DNA from 2 places in the Roseateles sp. L2-2 genome. Region 1 is predicted to be linked to the other one. Evidence: predicted binding sites of a transcription regulator. Region 1 holds the regulator's gene; the other holds the start of a gene.
What was found. Region 1 encodes FliA, which starts transcription of late flagellar genes. Its sites were predicted from a motif close to CTAAAGTTTNNNNNNNNNNNGCCGNTA; they were not measured.
Positions count from the first base shown of each region.

Region 1 (11,388 bases):
CGCCGCCGCAGCGCCCCGCGCCGCCGCGCCGCGCCAGCCGGCTGCCCAGCCGCAGCGCCAGCAGCAACGGGAAGAAGTGCAACCGCGTCAGGCGCTCAAGCAGCGTCTGGCCGCGTCGCCGGCCCCGCAGCGCGCCGAGCCTGGCTTCGGCGGCTCGGTGGGCGAGGACGTGAACGCGATGGCGATGAGCACGCTGTCCTTCCAGGACTATGTCCGGGAGCGCATGCTCAAGCGCCGTTCGGCCGAGATGAACGGCCTGCCCGATCCGATGATGGACGAGCCGGCGCCGGCGTACTCGCAGACGCAGATGAATGAATCGGTCGCCTCGATGGCCGCGCAGCGCGATCAGCGCGCGCGTTCCGCGATGCAGACCCTGGGCGCCCGTCGCGTCGACGAGCGTGCCTACGAATCCGCGCCGGCCCCCGCGCCGCGCGTTGTGCCGCCGGTGCTGCGCGACGAGATCCGCGTGCAGCAGCAGGCCATGCAGGACCTGGGCGGCATCGGCCACGGCTTCGGCGGGATGGGCAACCATCCGCTGAACGACATGCCGGCGTCCTCGCGTCGCGAGCAGGAGATGATGACCGAGCTCCGCGCGATGAAGGGCATGATCGAAGAGCGCTTCGGCGCGCTGGCCTTCATGGAGAAGCTGCAGCGCCAGCCGGCGCAGGCTCGCCTGACGCAGAAGCTGCTGGATTCCGGTTTCTCGCCGGCCCTGGTGCGCAAGCTGGTCGAAGGTCTGCCGGCGCAGACGACCGAGGAAGCCGATTCCCAGGCGTGGGCCGCCAACGTGCTGTCGCGCAACGTGCAGACGGCCGAGCAGCAACCGCCGCTGGAAGATCAAGGCGGCGTGTTCGCGATGATCGGCTCGACGGGCGTCGGCAAGACGACGACGACGGCCAAGATCGCCGCGGCCTTCGCGACCAAGTACGGCGCGAGCCAGCTCGGCCTGATCACGCTGGACGCCTACCGGATCGGCGCTCACGAGCAGCTGCGCGCCTACGGCCGCATCCTCGGCGTGCCGGTGCACACGGCGCATGACCGCGCGTCGCTGGAAGACCTGCTGGACCTGCTGTCGTCCAAGAAGATGGTGCTGATCGACACGGCCGGCACGGCCCAGCGCGACAGCCGGACCGCCGAGCTGCTGGACATGCTGGCGCACAAGAGCATCAAGCGCATCCTGGTCGTCAACGCCGCTCAACAGGGCGAGACGATCGAGGACGTGGTCGGCGCGTGGCGCGGCGCGGAAGCGCAAGGCGTCATCCTGTCGAAGCTGGACGAAGCGGTGAAGCTGGCCCCGGCGCTGGACACCGTGATCCGCCACAAGCTGCGCGTGCTGGGCGTCACCAACGGCCAGCGCGTGCCGGAAGACTGGCATCGCCTGTCGTCGCAGGCCCTGGTGCAGCGCGCGCTGCGCAGCCACGGCCAGTCGGCCTGGCGCGTGGACGCCTCCGACGTCAACCTGATCTTCACCGCCGGCACGATGGCGGGAGGCGCGGGCGCCGCATCGCCGATGGGGATGAATTGATCAAGGGCTGACCGCTCGATCGGAGGGGGCTTCCCGGGGACGGGAGTTGCCAAAGCCGGTCACAAGTTCTAGAAAGGGGGAAGGGCTCGGGCTCTTCCCCCTTTTTCCATTGGGACGGGGAGTGGCTCGACGTCGTTGTGTGAGAGGTCCACGAGGTGAGGGTGACGGGAGAGAAAAGCGGGGTGTTTCCCCCTTTCAATTCCCGGTCAGAGGGTGGCCCCCGGGGCGAAACTTCCGGTAACGGCTCCAGCATTGGCCGGTTCCTTTCGAGAGGGACAGGGCGCTGGGGCGGAACACGCAAGAGACACAGAGCAGCCCAATGCGCGACTTCAGCAATGCTCCCAAGGACCAGGCCGACGGCCTGCGCCGTCTGTTCGCCACGGCGCGCGTGCGCGTGGTGCCGGTGGTGAGCAACCCGCACGTCGTAGGCAGCGGCGCGCTGCTGGAAGGCATGTGCGCGGCGTTCGGGGAACTCGGCCTGCACACGCTGGTCGTGGACGCGGGCGAGCAGGCTTCGGCTGCGTCGGAACTGGCGGCGGTGGACCTCGCGGCCTGCGTGGAACCGCTGTCGGCGAAGGTGTCCTTCCTGGCCGCGCGCGGCCTGCCGATGCGCTACGTCAATGCCAACGGCTCGGCCGCACAGTTTTTGGAAGCAGTGACCGACGCGGCGCCGTATGCCGACGTCATCCTGCTGCACGCCAGCGCCGCGGAACTCAGCCGCGTGCTGGTGTCGCGCGAAGTGCGACCGGTGCTGCTGGCCGACACTGACGTGCAGAGCGTGACCTACGCCTACGCCGGCATGAAGTGGCTGACGCAGCGCGCGGGCCTGATGGTCTACAGCCTGCTGTTGGCCTGCAACCCGCAGCTGCGCCTAGCGGAGCGGATCGCGCAGCAGCTGTCGAGCTGCGGCGACGGTTTCCTCGGCGCGGTGCTGCGCGAGTGGGCCTGTTTGGATCCCCGCCAGCCGGTGACGGCGCCGTTGACGCACGAGATGCGTCACATGGCGCGCGAACTGCTGCTGGCGTCGGTGCCCGGAGCGGCGCTGGACAGCGCTGCGGATGCGATGCCGCTGCGTCCGCGGCCGATGTGGCAGCCCAAGGCTGGCCGCGCCCCGCAAGGCGTGACCCTCGCTGCGCATTGACGCCGGATTGGAGACGAGACGATGTACACCGCCAAGGGTCAACTCGACAACAACTCGCTGATCCGCCAGTACAGCCCGCTGGTGCGCCGGCTGGCGCATCAGATGATCGCGAAACTGCCGGCCAACGTCGAACTGGACGACCTGATCCAGGTCGGCCTGATCGGCCTGACGGACGCGCTGTCGCGCTTCGACACGGCGCAGGGCGTGCAGTTCGAGACCTTCGCGACGCAGCGCATCCGCGGCGCGATGCTCGATGAACTGCGCGGCAGCGACTGGATGAGCCGCGGCAACCGCCGCCAGCAGCGTTCCATCGAGAGCGCGGTGCACAAGCTTGAACAGAAGCTGGGCCGCCCGCCGCAGGAGTCCGAGATCGCCGTCGAGATGGGCATCTCGCTGACCGAGTACCAGGAGATGCTGGGCAAGGTGCGCGGGACGCAGCTGGTCTATCTGGAGGACATCTCCGGAGGCGAGGACAACGACGACTATCTGGACCGGCACGTCGGGGACAACTCGGCGGATCCGATGGCGATGCTGGGCGACCACCGCATGCGCGAGGCGCTGGTGGAGGCGATCAAGAACCTGCCGGAGCGCGAGGCGTATGTCATGTCCATGTACTACGAACATGACATGAACCTGAAAGAGATCGCTGCGGTGCTGAAGGTGACCGAATCGCGGGTGTGCCAGCTGCACAGTCAAGCGATTGCCCGATTGCGCGTGAAGCTGCGCGACTGGTAAAACGAGCCGCATACGCGGCCGCAATCCTTGTGGTCCAAGAACCATGAGGGGAGTGTCCGATGTGGGACTCATGGCGCAGGCGCGCCGGGAAGGATGCGCCTGACGCGTCGGTGGGGGGAGCCGAGGTTGGCTTTCGTGAGCCGACGCTGCAAGGCAACACCACCAAGGTCGTTCGAGAGCTGTCGAGCGGCGTATCCAAACTGGGCCGCGACGCGGCCGAAGTCCGCGGACTGCTGGAGGACACGCAGAAGGTCGTGACCTCGCAGGCGCAGGCGATGCAGGCGCTGGGCTCCGAGCTGGAGCAGGTGCGGCACGCCCAGGACGGCATCAACCAATCCACGAACCAGACCCGCGAGGCGGTGGAGCGCGCGCGCACGGCGCTGTCCGGCGTCGGCGACGAGGTGGGCGGGATCGTGTCGACCTTGCGGCAGGTGTCCGGGGCGGCGTCCGAGATCACGAAGATCGCGTTGCAGACGCGGCTGGTGGCGTTCAACGCGTCGGTGGAGGCCAAGCGCGCCGGCGAGGCGGGACGCGGTTTCGGCGTGGTGGCGGATGCGGTGAAGGACCTGGCGGCGCAGGTGGAGGCGTCGTCGAAGGCCATCATGGGCACGGTGGGGACGCTGGATGCGCGGATCGAGACCTTCAGCCGGGAGCTGAGGGCGGACGGCTCGGGAGGAGCCGGTCAGAGCAAGATCCTGCAGGCGTTCGCGGATGTGGAGGTCGATGTCGACCTCATCGCGAAATCGGCGCAGGAAAGCCAGGCGACGACGCAGCAGTTGGCGGAGCGCTCGGGAGAGCTCGGGGTGGAGATCCAGCAGGCGATGCGCAAGCTGGAATCGGCGTTCGCGTGCAGCGACCGTTTCCTGCGGCTGTCGGAGCAGATGATCGAGCAGATCGCGTCGAGCGGCGTCGAGGTCGAGGACTCGCCGTACATCCAGGCGGTGCAGGGGGCGGCGGCGGAGATAACCGGCTTGCTCGAACGCGCGGTGAAGGAGAAGCGGATCGACGTTTCGGCGCTCTTCGACGAGCAGTACCAGGCGATCGCGGGGACCGACCCGCAGCAGTTCACGACGAGATTCACGCAGATCGCGGATCAGCTGTTCCCGGAGGTCCAGGAGCGGATGCTGAAGCTCTCGGACAAGGTGGTGTTCTGCATCGCGGTGGACCGCAACGGGTACGTGGCGACGCATAACAAGCGGTACTGCCAGCCGCAGCGCGCGGGGGATGTGGCTTGGAATACAGCCAACAGCCGCTACCGGCGGATCTTCAACGACCGGACAGGGCTGGCGTCAGCCCGGAATCAACGACCGTTCCTCCTGCAAACCTACCGCCGGGATATGGGCGGCGGGAACTTCGTGCTGCTCAAGGAGGCTTCGGCACCCGTCACCGTTGCTGGGAGGCATTGGGGTGGGGTGAGGTTGGCGTTTGGGTTCTGAAGGAACTAAGGACTACAAGATGATCGTTAGGGAGGTTTAAGAATGACGGTTTATGACGGAAAAGTATTCATCTCCTACAGTTGGTCCAATCAGGATCATGAGCAGTGGGTAAAGGATCTGGCCAAACAGCTGACTGAATGTGGAATACACGTAGAACTTGACAAATGGGATCTGCGAGAAGGCCACGACACGATTTCGTTTATGGAGCGGATGGTCACTAGCCCAGAGATAACGAAAGTAATTATTGTTTGCGATCGCTTATATGCTGAGAAGACCGATTCCAGGAAAGGTGGCGTCGGTACGGAAGCTCAAATTATTTCTGCGAAGATTTATGCAGAACAGAAGCAAGATAAATTTGTGGCCGTAATTGCGGAGAGGGATGAGCAGGGTAATCCGTTCCTGCCTACCTACTATAAGTCGCGCATCTATATTGATCTCAGTCAAAGCGATCGTTATGTGGAAGAGTTTGAGCGTTTGGTCCGCTGGGTGTATAACAAGCCGGTTGACCAGCGACCCACTCTCGGCAAGGCACCTTCATACATCACGGAGGCTAGCGGGAGTGCCCTGCCTGGGACGTCTTCGCTAGCGCGTCGTGTAATTGACGCGTACAGAAATGGCAAGGATTTCCGTCGAGGTGCATTTGACGAATACCTTCGGGCGTTTGTTGAGTCTACAAATGCGTTGCAGCTTTCAAGCGTTGAGCCGCCATTCGATGAAGCAGTCGTCGAACTGATCGAATCCTCCGCCCTTGCAAAGCAGGAGTTTGTCAACGTGTTCGGGGTGGTGATGCAATACGGGGACGTGGTGGAGTTGGTTCCCAAACTGATTCGTATGTTTGAACGTTTGGTGCTTCTGTATGAACCACCTCCGCATGCATCATCTTATAGCGATGTTCAATTCGACGCGGCTCGATTTTTCGTTCATGAAATATTTCTTTGCATCGTCGCCATGCTATTGGACGAGGAAAAAATTGACGAGTTGACGATTCTTCTGCATGCCAGCTATCACTATGATTTCCGCTTGAATCGCTCGCGCGAGAAAGAAGGGTCGTTCGGTCAGATATGGGAGAACGCAGAATCCTTGGATCAAAGAAATATAAGACTGAAGCTTGGGAAGGCATCACTTCGTGCGGATTTGCTTAAGAAGCGTTGTGAGGGTTCAGCTTTGAGCGTCGAGAGCTTGATGCAGGCTGATTTTGTGTGCTTTCTTAATAGGAAACTGGCAGGTGAATTTTGGTTTCCTGAAATGCTTGTTTTTGCGGTGCGCCATCATGGGCCATTTAAGGTCTTCTCCAGGGCAACGAATCCACCAGCCAAGAATCAATTGCTTGGCTTGTTGAGTCACGATCGACCTAATGTGGTGCTGGATGGGATTGAGAGATTGACGAGGGAGCGGGACATACCCCATTGGGATTACCGCCGTTTTGATCCGATCGCGCTGGCGAATGTTGAACGGCTTCGTCGTGTTAATTGATAAATCAAGCGCCGGGCAGCTATAGCAGGTTCTTGTCTTTCGCTGACTTGCTCTAATGGGAAATCGGCTGGTGTGAGCAATTGTGTGGATGGAGCTAGGGGGGCATCATTTCTCCAGGTGCTCAAAACACCGCTCAGTTGACTGCCAATCTGGCATCTTGCTTTTCCCGATCTTCGGGCGAGATGGACCTATCCGTAAGGACGGTCGCACGTTGACTGAGCGTGTTTTGACATCTCGCCCACCCTCCGCATTCAACAGGTCAGGTGGTCGTCCCTCAACTGTCATTTAGTTAAGGACTTCCATGCCCTCCAATCGCCTCATCCAATCCGTCGCCAACAGCAATTTCCAGCTCTCGGAATTCCTCGCCCTCGAACACATCGAGTTGGACCCCAATCCCGGCGAGCGCTCGGTCCCGTTCCTCGACCGCCATCCCCTCGCGCTCAACTCCGACCGCACGCTGGAGCAGCTCAGCGTCGCCGCCGGCAACCCCTATCACTATGGGGTCGGCGCAGACGGCGGCTTCTACAAGCATGCGCTCGTGCTCGATCAGGACATCACCGTCCGCACCGCCATCGCCAATCTGCGCAACCGCCTCGCGCACGCGACCTCGTTCTTCCAGGAACTCGACTTCTCCGCGAGCACGAGCCGCACGAACGGCAACCCCCGCGATATCGCCATCGAGCTCCTCCACGAGGTCGCCAGCTACTTCACGGTCATCGAGATCGCAGCCGTCGAAGAACACGGCCGCCAGGTGCAGAACTCCCTCCCGACGGCCTGACCGTGTCGAGTTTCAGACCGCCCCCTAATCCCCAGACCCCCAAAAAAAATGAGTGCCCGCGCGGAAGCGTGTGGCACTCGTTTTGTTTTGGGGCGGAAGGCATTGCCGCCATATCGCCAGGCCCAGGTGTTCCAACTCAGAATCACCTTCGCAGAGAAATTGAGGAAAACCCCATCCTTACACCTGCAAGACTTTACAGTGGCGCATTGCAGTGCCGTTTGGTAATCGCATCCGCGAGCGCGATTAAAACTACTGCTTAATGTTTGTTTACTTGGTGGAAACGATAGGAAATGATGGAACCGGCACTCGATATAGTGCAAAGCTCCTACAGGGAGTGATATTAATGAAACGCGAATTGAAACTCGTCGCTGCGGCGGCGATGGTCCTTGTTTCTTCTTCTGCCTTTGCGCAAACGAAGCCCGGCGATGATTACGTCCAGCAGTGCCGGAACGAAAATGTCACGCTGTATTGGTACGGCGGCCCAGCCAACTGCTTTGTGCAGACCAGCCGTGGCAACGTGCCGATCACGGCGTTTTTCGATGCAACGCTGGAACGGACAAAAGTCATCAGCCAAGCCGGCGTTGGATCTTGCACTGCCCAGCTGAATCTGTTGCGTACTGAAACCCAAGTCCGCCAAGTCTGCCAAGCTGTCCCGGCTCAACCGTTCGTCCAAGTGGGAGCCATCAGCTACGGCTGCGCCAGCCAGCAGGCAACCGGCGAGGTCTATTGGACCTCGACGCCCGGATATACCTATACCCTGCAGCGCAGCATCGGATCGATTCCAGACTTCTATCCGGCGGATCGGTACTATTCGATCGGCGGAAGCGTGAGCTTCACCTATCGCCTGAAAGCCACCGATGCCAACGGCGTCAGCGGCTCGTGGTCCTACATCACCTCCACGGCAAACTGCACCGGCCGCATGGACGATTGATCAGGAACAGCGGGCGGTGAAAGCCGCCTCCTGATACTCCACCCGACGAGTGCCCGCGCGGAAGCGTGTGGCACTCGTGTTTTTTTGGCCGTGCGCTAAATGGTGCCCTGTAGCCCTTCAGAGTGCGGCTATCGCCTACGTCGTGTGGCATGCCTTGCAGCAGTAGAAGCAGCCGTTGATCCGATCGTTTGGCCACTGCCTTTTAGCGGCAGTTACCGCCCCCGAACACGAAGAATGTTCGCCGAGATCGATCTGGTTCTGCGGCAGAGGCATGTACGCGCAGCCGGCTGACAGGTTGTGAACCTCGTAGTCCCCGTTGGCTTGCACATTCTTGTTGATGATGAACTGAGCCATGGTCTTTCCTCCTTGACGGTCGCTTGATCATTGATGGCTGTCATCTAGCGTGGCAGCTGCGTGAACGCTATCGACACCGACGCATTCCAGCTTCCTCAAGGCGTCCGATGACTGGCAACTCCGTTTCGGCTAACCGATGCGTAGGCCTGGATGGTCGAGCGACAGAAGAAGTTGCCCAGACGTCCTATATGCGGAATGACTTCAAAGGAGGCGCGCCTTACGATCAACGCCATGTCCCGAAGCATTCATCGCACGAGGAAATCCGTCTTCCATCTCAAGTCCAGGACTGAGGTGGAAGCGATGTGTGATCCGCGGGCGCCGGATCCGGACGTGGCCGAGCTCTTGAAGAAGTGGGCGTTCAAGCGGGCGTCGATTCGGAACCGGAAGGTCGCTGCCGCTGCTGCCTCAGAGCCGGTGGATCCCGAAGGCAACGCCTGACCCCCGCTCGCTTCGACCTAGTGCGGCGCGTCGGCCGCGACGTCGCGGCGACGCTCGATTCCCATCTCCACGCGCCCTCATGACGCCTCCCTCGATCACCCTGACCCGCGTCACGCCCGCCGACGCGACCTTGCTGGATAACCTCTGGCAGTTCTACGAGCTCGAATCCTCGTTCTGGTCGGGAGAGGACATCGATGCCAACGGGCGCTTCAGCTCGCTCTCCGGCTTCCTTGGCCGGCTGGGGGATCCCGACGCCTTCGACTGGGCCTACCTCATTCGCCAGCAGGGCGAGGTCGCCGGCCTTCTCCTCGTCGGTCACCAGAATCTGCGCGATGGCACGATCCAGCGAACGATCCTCGAGTTCGGCGATCTCTACGTGCTGCCGAAGTACCGCCATCAGGGCATCGCCACCGAGGTCATCCGGCAGACGATCCTCGCCTCGGACCATCCGTGGCTGGTCTGCGTCTTTCGCGACGACCAGCGCGCCCTGGACTTCTGGCATCGCGCCTTCCAGCGCCTGCCGTTCTCCACAGTCCGCCAGGTCGTACCGCCCGATGTGCCCGAGTTCGTCGAGTTCGTCGTCAATGACGTGGCGCTACCCGTCGAGACCTGACCCCATCCCCTGAGATCCGCCGCGCCCACCCGCGGACATCGAAACGACAACGAGTGCCCACGCGGGAGCGTGGGGCACTCGTTTTGTTTTTAGCTTCCCAACCCAAGTGGTCAATTTTTGGATGACGTGTTCTTGGGCCTGCGTTGCTGACTTATTGCTATCGAATAACCCGAATCTCTTCTGTATGGGCTCGGGCATTCTTGACCGGCGGCAAGACACTCCGTCGAAATCAATCTCCACGCGCACGATGCTGTTGGGGGACTACTTTCATTAGTAATTGAGAAGCCGCGACCTCAGCGATAAGCTTCGAACATTCAATTACGGCAACCAGCGGGCGCCCCTGGCTAGCAAACCCGGTGCGAGATTGAATGCAAATATTCACTGATCCTTTCATCACCTTCATTACCTATTGCGCGCCTGGCCTGTGCGCCATCGTCCCTTACTGGATGCTCTGGCGAGTGGAAAGGGATCGGGGTGACCATTTGATGATGCTTTTCTGTTTCATCCTCTACTTCCGAGGGTTGCAGGAAGTCGCCTCTTTGCTGATGAGGTTCATCTTCGGAAGCTCCTTCGTCTTCGGCGATTGGGGTGAGCCATGGGCGAACTGGACGATGGCTCTCATTGGGCTGGCAACGGGCTTGTATATGGGAATCCGTTATCGCCGAATGGGTGAGGCGGCCAAGGATATTTATCCTTGGGATCCCTTTGCCTATCGCTGATTGTCTGAGTTCACCAATTAACCAGACTCACCGGTTCCGCATCCACCGAATCGTGATTCGCGCGCATACCTGCTTCCCTCAAGGTCTCGTGGCGACGAAGACCAGCCAAGGCCTTGATCCATGGACTTTCCTTTCCCACCACTGAAGCCGCTTGCCGCTCGCTCGCTGCTAGATGCCCTTGGCATACGCCTTGAAGGCTACACTTCCGTCGAAATCGACGGAATGTGCCAACAAGACACCATGCTTCTCGAATACGGCCTTCGCAACTTCTTGTCCTTCAAGGAGGGCGCCTCGGTGTCGTTCCAGTTGGACGCCAACGTTCCGCCGCGCATTTCGCTCAATCTGCCTGCCGCCACGGTCATGTGCGTGAAGGGCGCCAACGGCAGCGGCAAGACGCATCTGCTGAAGGGACTGGCCTTCGTCGCGAGCTTCGTGGCCACCTCGTTCTCCTCTGACCCGGAAGCCGAGATCCCCGTCGCTCCCTTCTTTTCAGACCCCGGGCCGAGCTCGTTCTACGTCGACTTCAAGATCGACGATGCGACCTATCGGTACGAACTCGATGTGACCGCCTCCGGCGTGGTCAGGGAAGCGCTCTTCAAGGCCAGCAAGCGCAAGACCCTCGTGTTCGAACGCGTGCAGGACGACGTCAAAGCCGTCGCCCGGCTGAAGGTCCTCGAAGGCGTCAAGGTCCGCCGCAACGCGTCGGTGATCTCCGCCGCGTACCACCACCAGATCGACGAACTCGCGCCGGTCCACGCGTTCTTCAAGAACATCCACTTCAACGTCGGCAGCAGCGGGACGCGAGAGTCGCTGTTCATGGACATCTACAAGGTGGCCCAGCTCCTGAACGAGCACAATGACGTCCGCGCCTACGTCGAGCAGTTCCTCAAGGAATGCGACGTTGGCATCACGCGGCTGCAGATCTCCAGCGAGGAAGGGTCGGACGGCAAGCGTCGCTTCTTCCCCGTGTTCATCCACGAGGTGGATGGTCGGGAGTGCCAGGTCATGCCCGCCACGGAGTCCGCGGGGACGAAGCAGATTTTCCGGCTGATGTTGCCGATCGCCGCGGTGGTCGCTTCGGGCTCGGTGCTGGTCCTCGACGAACTGGACCTCTACCTGCACCCGCATCTGTTGCCCAAGCTGCTGGGACTCTTCCTCCAGGAGAAGGCTCCCGGCGAGCCCGTCGCGCAGCTGCTGTTCAGCACCCACCACAGCGAGGTGATGGACCTCTGCGGTCGCTACCGC
Region 1 is NZ_CP192509.1:1,902,018-1,913,405, forward strand. Features, by position in the region: gene flhF (flagellar biosynthesis protein FlhF) at 1-1,525, shown strand, start outside; gene ACQZ13_RS08665 (MinD/ParA family ATP-binding protein) at 1,845-2,666, shown strand; gene ACQZ13_RS08670 (RNA polymerase sigma factor FliA) at 2,688-3,401, shown strand; gene ACQZ13_RS08675 (methyl-accepting chemotaxis protein) at 3,677-4,837, shown strand; gene ACQZ13_RS08680 (toll/interleukin-1 receptor domain-containing protein) at 4,880-6,310, shown strand; gene ACQZ13_RS08685 (hypothetical protein) at 6,612-7,088, shown strand; gene ACQZ13_RS08690 (hypothetical protein) at 7,432-8,019, shown strand; gene ACQZ13_RS08695 (hypothetical protein) at 8,155-8,373, opposite strand; gene ACQZ13_RS08700 (hypothetical protein) at 8,605-8,811, shown strand; gene ACQZ13_RS08705 (GNAT family N-acetyltransferase) at 8,891-9,424, shown strand; gene ACQZ13_RS08710 (hypothetical protein) at 9,793-10,143, shown strand; gene ACQZ13_RS08715 (AAA family ATPase) at 10,384-11,388, shown strand, end outside.

Region 2 (11,388 bases), 920 kb from region 1:
CAGCACGCTGGCGTTCTGCAACACCAAGCAGCAGTGCCGCGACCTGGTCGCCGTGCTGCAGGCCGAGGGCATCGTCGCGCTGGAACTGCACGGCGACCTCGACCAGCGCGACCGCGACCAGGTGCTGGTGCAATTCGCCAACCGCAGCTGCAGCGTGCTGGTGGCGACCGACGTCGCGGCACGCGGGCTCGACATCGCGCAGCTGGAAGCCGTCATCAATGTCGACATCACGCCGGACGCCGAGGTGCACACGCACCGTGTCGGCCGGACCGGCCGCGCGGACGAGGAAGGCTGGGCCTTCAGCCTGGCCAGCCTCGACGAGATGGGTCGCGTGGGACGCATCGACCAGATGCAGGGCACGGTCACGCCGTGGCATCCGCTGAGCGAGCTCACCACCGAGCCCGGCGCCGAGCCGCTGCATCCGCCGATGGTGACGCTGCAGATCCTGGGCGGCCGCAAGGAGAAGATCCGTCCGGGCGACGTGCTGGGCGCGCTGACCAAGGACCTGGGCTTCGACGGTGCGCAGATCGGCAAGATCAACGTCAACGAGTTCTCGACCTACGTCGCCGTCGAGCGCGACATCGCCGACCAGGCGCTGCGCAAGCTCAACGCGGGCAAGGTCAAGGGCAAGTCGGTGAAGGTGCGTCGGCTGTGAGCGCCGTGGACAGCTTCGCCGCACTGGGCTTGTCGTCGCGCCTCGTGCGCGCCGCCGACGAGCTCGGCTTCGAGGTGCCGACGCCCATCCAGGCGGCCGCGATGCCTCCGATCATTGAAGGCCGCGACCTGCTGGGGTCCGCGGCGACGGGTTCGGGCAAGACGGCGGCGTTCGTCTTCCCGATGCTGCATCGCATCGACTCCCGCGTGCGTCCCGCGCTGCGCCGCACGCAGGCGCTGGTGCTGGTGCCGACGCGCGAACTCGCTGCGCAGGTCGGCGAGACGGTGATCCAGGTCGGCCGTTTCCTCGACGAGCCGCTGAAGGTCTCGGTGCTGTACGGCGGCGTGTCGATCAATCCGCAGATGATGGCGCTGCGCGGCGGTGCGGACGTCGTCGTCGCGACGCCGGGCCGGCTGCTCGACATCATCGAGAAGAACGCGCTGAAGCTCGGCGACGTGGAGTGCCTGGTGCTGGACGAGGCCGACCGGCTGCTCGACGCCGGCTTCGCCGACGAGCTGGCGCAGGTGCTGGCGCTGCTGCCGAAACGGCGGCAGAACCTGCTGTTCTCGGCCACCTTCCCGGAGTCGGTGCAGACGCTGGCGAACCAGTTGCTGCATGACCCGGTCCGGATCGAGATCGCCGGCGAGCCGGCGACCGAAGGCCAGATCGAGGAACACGCGGTCGAGGTCGACGTGGCGAAGCGCACGCCGCTGCTGCGTCACATGATCGAGCAGGGCCAGTGGACGCGCGTGCTGGTCTTCGTCGCGACGCGGTACGCCTGCGATCACGTGGCTGACAAGCTGCGACGCGGCGGTCTCGAAGCCGCGGCCTTCCACGGCGACGAGAGCCAGGGCGCGCGCACGCGCACGCTGGCGGACTTCAAGGCGGGTCGGATCCAGGTGCTGGTCGCCACCGACCTGGGCGCGCGCGGCATCGACATCGCGCGGCTGCCGGTGGTGGTGAACTACGACCTGCCGCGCGCGGCGGACGATTACACGCACCGCATCGGCCGCACGGCGCGGGCCGGTGCGAGCGGGCTCGCGGTGAGCTTCATCAGCGCGGCCACGGAGTCGCACTTCCGGTTGATCGAGAAGCGCCAGGGACGGCGCGTCGCGCGCGAGCGGATCGCGGGATTCGAGCCGACGGAAGTTGCCTCGCCTGAGGCCGCCACCGGCGGCATCAAGGGCAAGCGGCCGAGCAAGAAGGACAAGCTGCGGGCGGCGGCTGCGGCCGAGGCTGCGCGCAAGTGACGGTATCGATCCGACCGCGCCTCTGACATCGACGCCGCATGACCTCCTTCCTGAACCGACTCAGGTCCATGTTCAAGGGCGTAGCGCCTGAACCGGCGCGCGCGCCTGAACCCGAACCCCAACCCGAGCCCAAGGGCGAGGGCGAGGCGTGCGAAGCGCCGCTCGACTACGACAAGCTGATCCACCTCGATGCCGAGAACCTTTCGGAGACGGGCATCCTGTCCGCATACATGAAGCTGCAGCCCCTGCTGAAGCAGTTTGCGGAATCACCCATCGAAGTCATCGAGCACATCGACGATAGCGAGCCGAGCTATGCCATCTCGGCCGCCGGGAAGAGGTTCCAGGTCTGGGACTCTGGCACCACGAACGTCGCCTGCTGGGAGCGGGCGACGGTCGCGTTCTTCGACATCGTCAACGCGAATCTCCAGACCTCTTCCCACAAGTTCTACGCGTTCTACGGCGGCAATGACCTGCACGGCATGTTCCTCACCGAAGAGGAGTTTGCCGCGGCGAGACGGGCCCTCAAGAAGCGGTCGGACTGGCCCTGGCTGCCGGTCGATGTGCCTCCGTACTACGGCTACCCCGACTACTAGGACGTCGGACGTGGCCATCGGTGTCTGCGGCCAGGCCAGTCCCCAGGGGTCGCGGCTAAAGTCGCAGTGCCTATTCAGCCGCGATCAGGGGGTGCCATGGGATCCGACGCCAACACGTTCATCGTCCCCGAGGCGGTGCAGGACTACCTCGCTGCCAAGGCGACTCCGGAGCAGCACGCCGATGCGCAACAGCTAGTCCGATTGCTCACGGCCGTCACAGGCGAGCAGCCCAAGATGTGGAGCGGCAGCATCGTGGGCTTCGGCAGCTACCACTACACCTACGCATCCGGACGTTCGGGGACGTCCAGCCTCGTGGGCTTCGCGCTCCGAGGCAAGGAGTTCGTCCTCTATCTGGCGCCGGACTGGGACGACGCAGAGCACTGGCTCAGCGAGCTGGGGAAGCACAAGGCGGGCAAAGGCTGCCTGTATGTGAAGAAGCTCGCCGACGTCGACTCGGCTGTGCTTGAACAGCTGGTCGCGGCGTCCGTGGAGGAGCTTCGTCGGCGTTATCCGTCCAAGAATCAATAACCGTGCGGCCAGGCCGACAGGCCGCGCCGGAGATCAGGTGGGACGCTTCAGTGCCAGCAGGCATCGGCATTGGCCAAGCGCCATCAGGCCCAACGCCAGGATGTTACGGCTCATGGCCATGCCCTGCAGACCTCGTATGGCCGCGTGCCAGGTCTTGCTCGCCACGTCGGGTCCCTGCGACATGACGGTCTGCCAGACGAGCCTCAAATAGCCGCTCATCGTCAGCAGGAGGAGTCCAGCGCCGACGGCATCCGCCAGCATGATCAGCGCGCGCAACTCAGGGTTGGTCACCACCAGCAGCAATCCCAGCAGGCCGAATACCTTGCGGTGCGTCTTGAAGAACTTCAAGAATTTTTCCATGGTGCATTCTGGCAAGGGCGACGTCAGCGGGTCGTGAAGGTCGGCGGGCCGGGCGCTGCGGTCATTCGCGCAGAGTTCGAGTGACAGTCCCCACGCGAAGTAGGACGAACATTACTCGCCTTACGGCTCGTCTTCGAAGAGCAGGCTCATCTGGATCGAATCGAAGTAATGGCCATCAAAGCGCATGCCGTTGCGCTTCGTCGCTTCGCGCACAAACCCCATGCGCTCATACAACCCAATGGCGTGCTGATTGTCAGCTCGCACCTCAAGCTCGACCCTTGTGATGCCGTTCTGTTTCGCTTTCGCAAGACATGCGGCAAGCAGGCGCCGTCCGACACCTTGCCCTCGATAGGCAGGAAGCAAGCCCACTCCCAGGGAACCGCAATGCCGGTTCGCGTGGGCCCAAGCAGGAAGGATGTCGCACCAACCAACGACCATCGAGCCGTCGATGGCAACGAAGTGCGCAGCACCAGTGGCGACGTTCTCACGAACGAACTCTTTGATGCTCTCGCGCGGCAACGCCTCGATCTGGGCCAGGTACTTCTTCTCCCGGGCCACTGCGTCGAGACAAGCATGGAAACCTTCCGCGTGGGTTTCGGCGATAGGGACGACTTCAACATTCATGGCGACGGATTGTGAACGGCAGAGGCAGGTGCTGATCACGAAAGCGGTGGGCCGAGGGTTCGCTTCTGCTGCAGATCAGCCGTTGGCTTGAGGCTGAGGCTGAGGCTGTTAGCCGACGTTGACACAACGCGTCGTCTGCCAGACGGCCTCGAACAGTTCAGCGGAGATGGCGGTCAGATTGCCGTATTCCGTCAGCGACGCTTCCGTCTCGTCCCACTGTCCTTCGGGTAGGACGCCAAAAGTGTCGGCACTATGGGCTCGGTCGTAGCGCAAGGCAATCCCATTCGCTCCAATCTCTACATAGCGCTTCCAGTAGCCGTCATCACCAATCTCGGAGTACCCGATGTACTCAGGAATTCCGTGGAGGTTCCCGCTTGAGCAGTAGAGGCGGTACAGCATGGGCTTGGTGCGTTAGGAGGTGAGCGGGACTGGGGGGCCGTGCATCGTATGTCCTCTTCCGCTTCCGCTGCGCTGCCGTCGCTGCCTACGGCTGAAAGGCGCCGAACGAGTCCGAGGCTGTATGGCCGCAGTCTCCGAGAATGGTCATTGGAGGGTGTCCGCAGTTCCCGTTGACGCTCACCGCAATCCAAGCGGTTCACGATGACGCACCGGCCCCCAAGGCAGAATCCAGACATACGGGCGAGGCCGGCGGCATGCCTGCCGGGAATCCCATCTTGAAGAACGGAGCAGCATCAATGGCACTGACGAAGAAGGGCGAATACTGGTACGGGACCACTTCCGGAGACACCCAAGCCGAACTGCGCAGCTACAGCGTTGCGAATCGCCATGAGGCCACCAGGTTTGCCACGTCCAAATGCGATTGCGGATGCCGGACCTTCGCGCTGCAGACCGATGAAGAGGCTGGTGTGGCGATCCGCACCTGCACCGACTGCGGGCAGGAGCACCTGATGGGCGACAGTGCGGACTACCTCGAACAAGCCTCGCCGGAGGCGCACGAGTGCGTGTGCGAGAACGAGGTGTTCGAGCTGGTGTCCGGCGTCTCCGTGTACGAAGGAACCCATGACGTGCGCTGGTACTACATTGCCTGCCACTGCGTGGAATGCGACCTGGTCGGGGTCTTCGCAGACTGGAAGTGCGAAGCAGGTGATGCGGCGGCGTTCCTCGCCAAGGTATGAGCATGACGCCATCGATGGACTTGGCCGCTTCAATGCCCTGGCGTTGCGTTGCCGCTGCGGCTTGAGCCGCGTCATCCTGCGATTCCAAGCAGCGCCTCGGTATCAACTCCTGGTTTCGTCGGCAGTACTGTGTTCGTCAACTCCTGGGGCTGGTCGGACTAGGCCCTCACGCATCAGGTGGGATCGAGCATCATCTGGTCGGCGCTGTGCGGGCGGTGGCAGCTGCTTCGGGGCGGTTGACCCTGTGAACCAGTTAATGGCGATCGCCACGAGAAAGACAACCGATCCTGCCCAAGGGATCAGCAGCGTGTGCTGACGATCCAGAAGACGAATCCACCAAGGAACGAAGAAGGCAGAACCCTCCGTGCCGAACGTGGCAGGCGTGAATGCAATTGCAGCAGCTGCAGCGACGCACAGTGCGAACAATCCGCGCATGCGAACGTCCCTCGTCGGCCCTGAGCTTCGGCAGAACCACCAAAGCAGCGCCATGCCCCACAGCGGGTAATAGAAGAGCGCGAGAAAGATGATTTGCATGTCCGTGGGCCTCCTCCCCGGGGAGCCGTCGCTCTCTCAGAACTGCGGCGCACGGAGCGAAAAAGGTCAGCTGCACTACGCTTCTGGTCGAAGCCCGTGCAAGCAATCCTAATGCTCGCCGACCTTTCCACCCAGCACCTCGCTGAGATGCTCCGCAAGCTCCGCCTTCTTGGACTCTGTCTCCGCGTTGCCGATCGCTTGCTGAGCCACCGCCTTCGCTTCGGCGATCTCGCCGACTGCGAATGGAGCAAGCGCCCGCGCGGTCGCGATCAGCCAGTCGCCGGGAAACGCGCCTTGTGCCGGCGCCAGGACCGCAAGTGCTTTCGCAGGCTCACCGTTCCTTCTCAGGTGGTCGGCGAGAAAATATCTCGCCACCTTCACCGCGGGATTGGTTTCCGCAGCGCCCTGCTCCAACTCCAGCGTCAGCACGGTCTCGTACTCGCGCGTGGCTTCTTCGTTCCGACCAAGTTGATGAAGAACGCCGGCGTAGGCGCCGTGCCAATCGGGATACGTCGGACAGATGGCGATGGCACGGCCATAGCGATCGGCGGCCTCCGCGAGCTGGCCTGAGCCCCACAGTTCGAGTGCATCATTCGCCAGCGAATTGGCAAGCTTGTAGTCGGTCATGGCTGAGATGGATCCTACGCAGCGACCGGCTCGGAGTCTCTCTCTCCACTGAGACTCCCGAGGTCGATGGCAAGGACTTTAGCGGCTCAGCGCTGCGCCTCCGCTCCGCACACATGCCGCTCCAGCAACGCGGTCAGGAACTCGGCGCTCTGCTGATGCATCCCGCGCTGGTTGTAATGCGTGCGCGTGAGCACCGCCACCGCGTCGAGCGTGGGCAGGATCAGCACGTTGTTGCCGCCGTTGCCCGACATCAGCCAGGCGCTCGCGCGGCCGCATCGCAGCTCATAGTCGCGGCGCCAGAGGAGCTCACCGTACTCCATGCCGAAAGGCGTTGACCGTCGCACGGTCAGCAGCGTGGCGACCTGTTCCGGCGTCAACACCTGGCCCTTCGGACCGGCGCCTTCGCGAAGCAGCATCTGCGCCAGCGAGGCCCAGTCGCGCGTGCGCAGGCGCAGGCCGCCGCCGGTCATCGTCTCGCCGCTGGGCGAGCGCGACCACTCCAAGGTCGAGAGGCCCAGCGGCTCGAACAGCCGCCGTTGCGCATAGGCCTCCAGCCCGCCCGGTACCCGGCGCTCCAGCACCTGACCCAGCAGGAACACGCCAGCCGTGCAGTACGCAAACGGCCCCAGCCCCTGCGCATCCCGCGCCACCGAGCGCGTGGGCATGTCGCCCGCCCAGCGCAGCCAGCGCGGCTGCGGGTACATGTTCTCTTCGTTGCCGGGGCTGTCGGGCTGGTTGTCGTCGCAGTCGAGCGCGGACGTCATGGTGAGCAGGTCCTCCACCACGATGCCGCGCTTGACGGGACCATCGTTCGCGAAGGGCTGCGCGTCCGAGAGCTCGCCGAACACGGGTGTCTCGCGCTTCAGCAAGCCGTCCTGCGCCGCGGCCGCCACCAGCAGCCCGGTGACGGACTTGCCCACCGACCGCGTGTTGTGCAGGGTCTGCGCATCGGCGCCACGGGCGTACAGCTCGACCACCACCCGGCCGTGGCGCTGCAGCAGCACGCTGGTCGCGCCCGGAAGCGCCTCCAGCGCGGCACGGTCTTGAGCAAGGAGCGCAGCCTCGGCGGGCGTCACCTGTTGCGCTGCGCAGGCGCTCAGAAGCATGACGATCGCGGAAGGCAGGACCCAACGGCGCAGCCGGGCGCCCGACAAGGAACAGAAGCGACGAGGTGTGTTCATGCCGCGCATGTTCCCCGGCCCTTCGGAGCGGCGTCTAGAACGTTTTGAACCCGGCTCGCCACGCCGCTGGCGTGCAGCGGTATTCCGCTCGGAACAGCCGAGTGAAGTGGCTCTGATCCGCGAAGCCCGACTGCATCGCGACCTCGGCGATCGACTGCCCGCCCTTCAGGCGTTGCGCCGCCCGGTTCAGCTGAGCGCGCCGCTGCAATTGGCCGGGCGAGATGCCGTAGTGATGCCGGAACGCCCTCGCCAAGGACACGGGATGAACACCCGCCTCCAGCGCGAGTGCAGAGAGGCGCAGCGGCTGGTCGCATTCGTCCAGGAGCTGCTCCATGCAACGCCGCAGCCAGAGAGGCTCGCGGGCGTCGACGCGCGCAGAAACAGCCGCGTCGCCTCGCCCGGGCACCGTGCGCGTAAGGTGGCACAGACGCTGGGACGCTTCCTCCGAGTCGAGCAGACCGCCCAGGTCCGAAGACAGGGGCAGGCCCGCCAGGCTCAGCGCTGCCTGTCGAGGCGCTCCCAACAGCTGCCGAGCGCCACCGTCGGCCAGCCCGAGCGCCCCTGCGAACCCGGCCTTCACGCTGAGCGCCAGGAAACGCCCACCCGCACCCGCGAAGGTGTCGACATGACGGGTGCCCGGCGGATTCCACAACACGTCGCCCGGTTCCAGCAGCGTGGTCACACCGCGGGCGCTGCTGCGGTAGCGCCCCTCCAGCACGACGACGAAATGCCCGTCCTCGTGCTCATGCGGCTCCACGCGATGCGCGGGATTGTTCGCCAGCAGCCGGGCGATGCTGAAGCCGGCGACGTCACAGCGGGCATCGAAGTGCCCGTAGAACTGCATGTGCTTCAGACGCATGGGAGGAGGCAGCGAGGTAGAAGGCCTCGATCATGCCGCAGGTGCTCCCGCACCCTGCCCCTCCGCAGCGACCCCGTCGAGCCCGCCGGTCAGCCCGGATCGGGCAGCGGATTCAGGCGTAGGTGTTGAGGTTGCGTCCGAGCGAGCCTTCGGTGGCCAGGGCGGGCGGCTGCGGCAGGGCGGCGAGCAGCGCGGCGGCGCCGGATTCCTGGACGTCCATGGCCTTGCGGAGCACCAACAGGCTGGCGGCGTTGCCGACCGTGCCAGGCGTGCCGTTGGAGGCCGAGCTGACGGCTGCGGCGACGCTGGGGGAGTTGGTGATGTTCATGTCAGCAATATCGGCCAATCCAACGCGGGGTTGAGCGCCGAATTCGGTCGACCGGGTCCTCTGTCCCTCAAACGGCTGACTCGCGCGCCGCGCCGCGGTGTCCCGTTCCGATCGGAGATCTCGTTCAACGAAGAGGAACCAGAGGAACCAGGAGAACGCACCATGAACATTCCGCCCTTCATCGCCTTCGCCGCAGCCGCCTTCCTTGGAGGCATGGCCTCCCGGCAGGCGCCAGTCCTGTCGACCTGTCCTCCGGCACCGCCGGATTCATCGGCAAGCCAGGCGCGGGTGTGTTCTCCCAGACCTACACCTTCACCCTCACCAATCCGAACACGGTGAACATCCTGCTGTCGTCGGTCGTCAACGGCGACCATCACCTCGACTTCTCCAGCATCGTCCTGACCGGCCCCTCCGGTCCCATCAGCGCCACCGAGTTCACGCCCGACCCGTTCACCGGCCACGTCATCAGCAACGCCCGCCTGGCGCCGGGCAGCTACACGCTCACGGCCAGCGGCACGAACAGTGCGGCCCTGGCGACCTACGTCGGCACCATCGCGCTGGCGGGAAGTGCCGGTGCGCAGCCTTCGGCGAACGGCGGGCCGCTGGACCTCACCGCGGGCAGCGCCGGCTTCATCGGCACGCCCAGCGCCGGCGCGTTCTCCAACGTCTTCACCTTCTCGATCGGCAGCCCGCAGACGGTGAAGCTCATGCTCTCCTCCGCGGTGGGAGGCGACCAGAACATCGACTTCACCAGCGTCCTGCTGCGCGGCCCGTTCGGCGACCTGCTGGCGGCGGAGTTGACCCGCGATCCGTTTGAAACCTGGACGCTCGCCACCCCGCTGCTCAACCCGGGCAGCTATTCGATCATCGCGTCCGGCATCAACAGCGATGCCGTCGCCACCTACGCCGGCACCCTCGCCTTGTCGCCCCGCGACCCGGATGCGCCGGACAACGACGTGCCCGAGCCGGACTCCGGCGCCCTGGTGATGGCGGGGCTGGGCGCGGCCCTCGTGATGTTGCGGACCGACCGGCGCCGCTTCCGGACGAACCGGCCCGGCGGCGTCCTCAGCCGCCGGCGCTGAGCCGGATGGCGTCGTCCTGCCGCGTCAGCTGGGCGCGGATGAGCTGGTCGCTCTTCACGTGGCGGGTCAGCGGATCGCTCAGTCCGCCGGAGAAGAAGTGCTCCGTCCCGACGACGGTCGCGCCCACGCCGCGCAACAGATGGCCGAGGTTGGGGACCACGTCCAGCTTCACGGAATAGACGTCGATGTGCTGCTCCGCGTCGGCCACATCGATGCCGAGCTTCGCGTACTGGCGCAGCTGCGAGTCGTTGAGCGGCGCGGACGACAAGCCGGTGACCTTCACCGGCGCACCGAGCGAGTAGTTGGCGATCCCCGACGACGCCGCTTCTCCGCCGCCTTTGGAGTGCCCCATCGTCGACACGGAGTAGTCGGCGAACTGGCTGAACTGCGGCGTCTGTTGAAGCTCCTTCAAGGCGCCGACGACGCGCTGCGCCTGGTCGTGGCTCTTCGTCGGCAGTCCGAGCGCGGTCCGCGCGTTGGCGGTCCATTGCGGGATCGCCATCTCCGCGTTGCCCAGCGCCAGCCGCACCGGCGATCCGGCCACGCGGCCCGCCGTCGTCCCGCCGAAGACGGCGGCGATGTCCTTGTCCTTGTGATTCACCAGCACGGACACGACCAGCCCGCTCCGGTTGTCGACGAGCGTGCCGGTCGGGCGCTCGACCTGGCTCGACGGGAGCAGGCCCTTCTGTCCGGGACTGCCGACCCGCTCCGACGCGCTCCAGACCTTGTCCGCCACGGCGGACGACAGCGGATCGCTCGGCTGGTAGTTGCCCTTGGCGATGCGCTGGTAGGGGAACATGCCGGCGTCGAGCTTGTCGCGCAGGGCTTCGTTGGCCTTCAAACGCTGCTCAGGCAGGTGGGCGGTCTTCGCCTCGAAGGTCGGCAGCTGCGCGCCACGCGTGACCGCCGGATGCAGCTCCGGGGAAGATGCGTCAGGCATCATGGCCTTTATGCCGGGAGGCATGGCGCTGCGCGGCGCGACCGCTGTGCGCGAACCCGCCGCGGCAGGCGGCCGACGTTCCCGCAGACCGTCGGCGGCGCCTTCTGGCGGATTGCCCGACGCGCGCCCGGAGCCTGTCGTCGAAGACTTGTCGATGGCCGAAGACCAGGCATCGGCCCCGGGCGTGGCGCCCAGTCCTGAGTGAGGGGAATTGACTCTCATCCCCCAAGCTAACGAGCCCCGCCCGCCGGACGTCAACCGATGCGAAGCAGCGTCCGGAAATCTGAAGTCCGCGCGCGTCGCAACGGTCGCTCAGTCCGGTCGGGCCATGAAGAACTTCTCCCCGAGCTCGAAGTAGTCGCCCGGGCCGCCGCCGCGCAGGATCAGCCCCGCCGCGGCGGTGTCGAACACGCCGTCCTTCAGCAGCGACGGCGAGATGTGCATCAGCACGACCTGACCCAGGATCAGCCAGGTGTCCACGGGCTCGTCGTCCTTGGAGCTCAGCTGGATGAGCTGGGACACCTTGCACTCGAAGGCGACGGGGCTCTCCCCGACGCGCGGCGGCGCCACCTTGACGGAGGCGACCTCGGTCAGATTCCCGAGCTCGAATTCATTGACGCCGTGAGGCACCCGAGCGCAGGTCGCATTCATCGCTTCCGCGAGATCGCGCGTGGCGAGATTCCAGACGAAC
Region 2 is NZ_CP192509.1:977,944-989,331, reverse strand. Features, by position in the region: gene dbpA (ATP-dependent RNA helicase DbpA) at 1-655, shown strand, start outside; gene ACQZ13_RS04615 (DEAD/DEAH box helicase) at 652-1,905, shown strand; gene ACQZ13_RS04610 (hypothetical protein) at 1,944-2,498, shown strand; gene ACQZ13_RS04605 (DUF1801 domain-containing protein) at 2,595-3,026, shown strand; gene ACQZ13_RS04600 (hypothetical protein) at 3,060-3,386, opposite strand; gene ACQZ13_RS04595 (GNAT family N-acetyltransferase) at 3,507-4,010, opposite strand; gene ACQZ13_RS04590 (hypothetical protein) at 4,119-4,409, opposite strand; gene ACQZ13_RS04585 (hypothetical protein) at 4,706-5,146, shown strand; gene ACQZ13_RS04580 (hypothetical protein) at 5,249-5,680, opposite strand; gene ACQZ13_RS04575 (tetratricopeptide repeat protein) at 5,789-6,307, opposite strand; gene ACQZ13_RS04570 (serine hydrolase domain-containing protein) at 6,394-7,488, opposite strand; gene ACQZ13_RS04565 (AraC family transcriptional regulator) at 7,523-8,347, opposite strand; gene ACQZ13_RS04560 (putative motility protein) at 8,460-8,675, opposite strand; gene ACQZ13_RS04555 (FxDxF family PEP-CTERM protein) at 8,966-9,757, shown strand; gene ACQZ13_RS04550 (hypothetical protein) at 9,741-10,697, opposite strand; gene ACQZ13_RS04545 (flavin reductase family protein) at 11,010-11,388, opposite strand, start outside.
Region 2: a site for FliA is predicted at 8,684-8,710, ahead of ACQZ13_RS04560 (putative motility protein). Genes of this name have one in related genera too.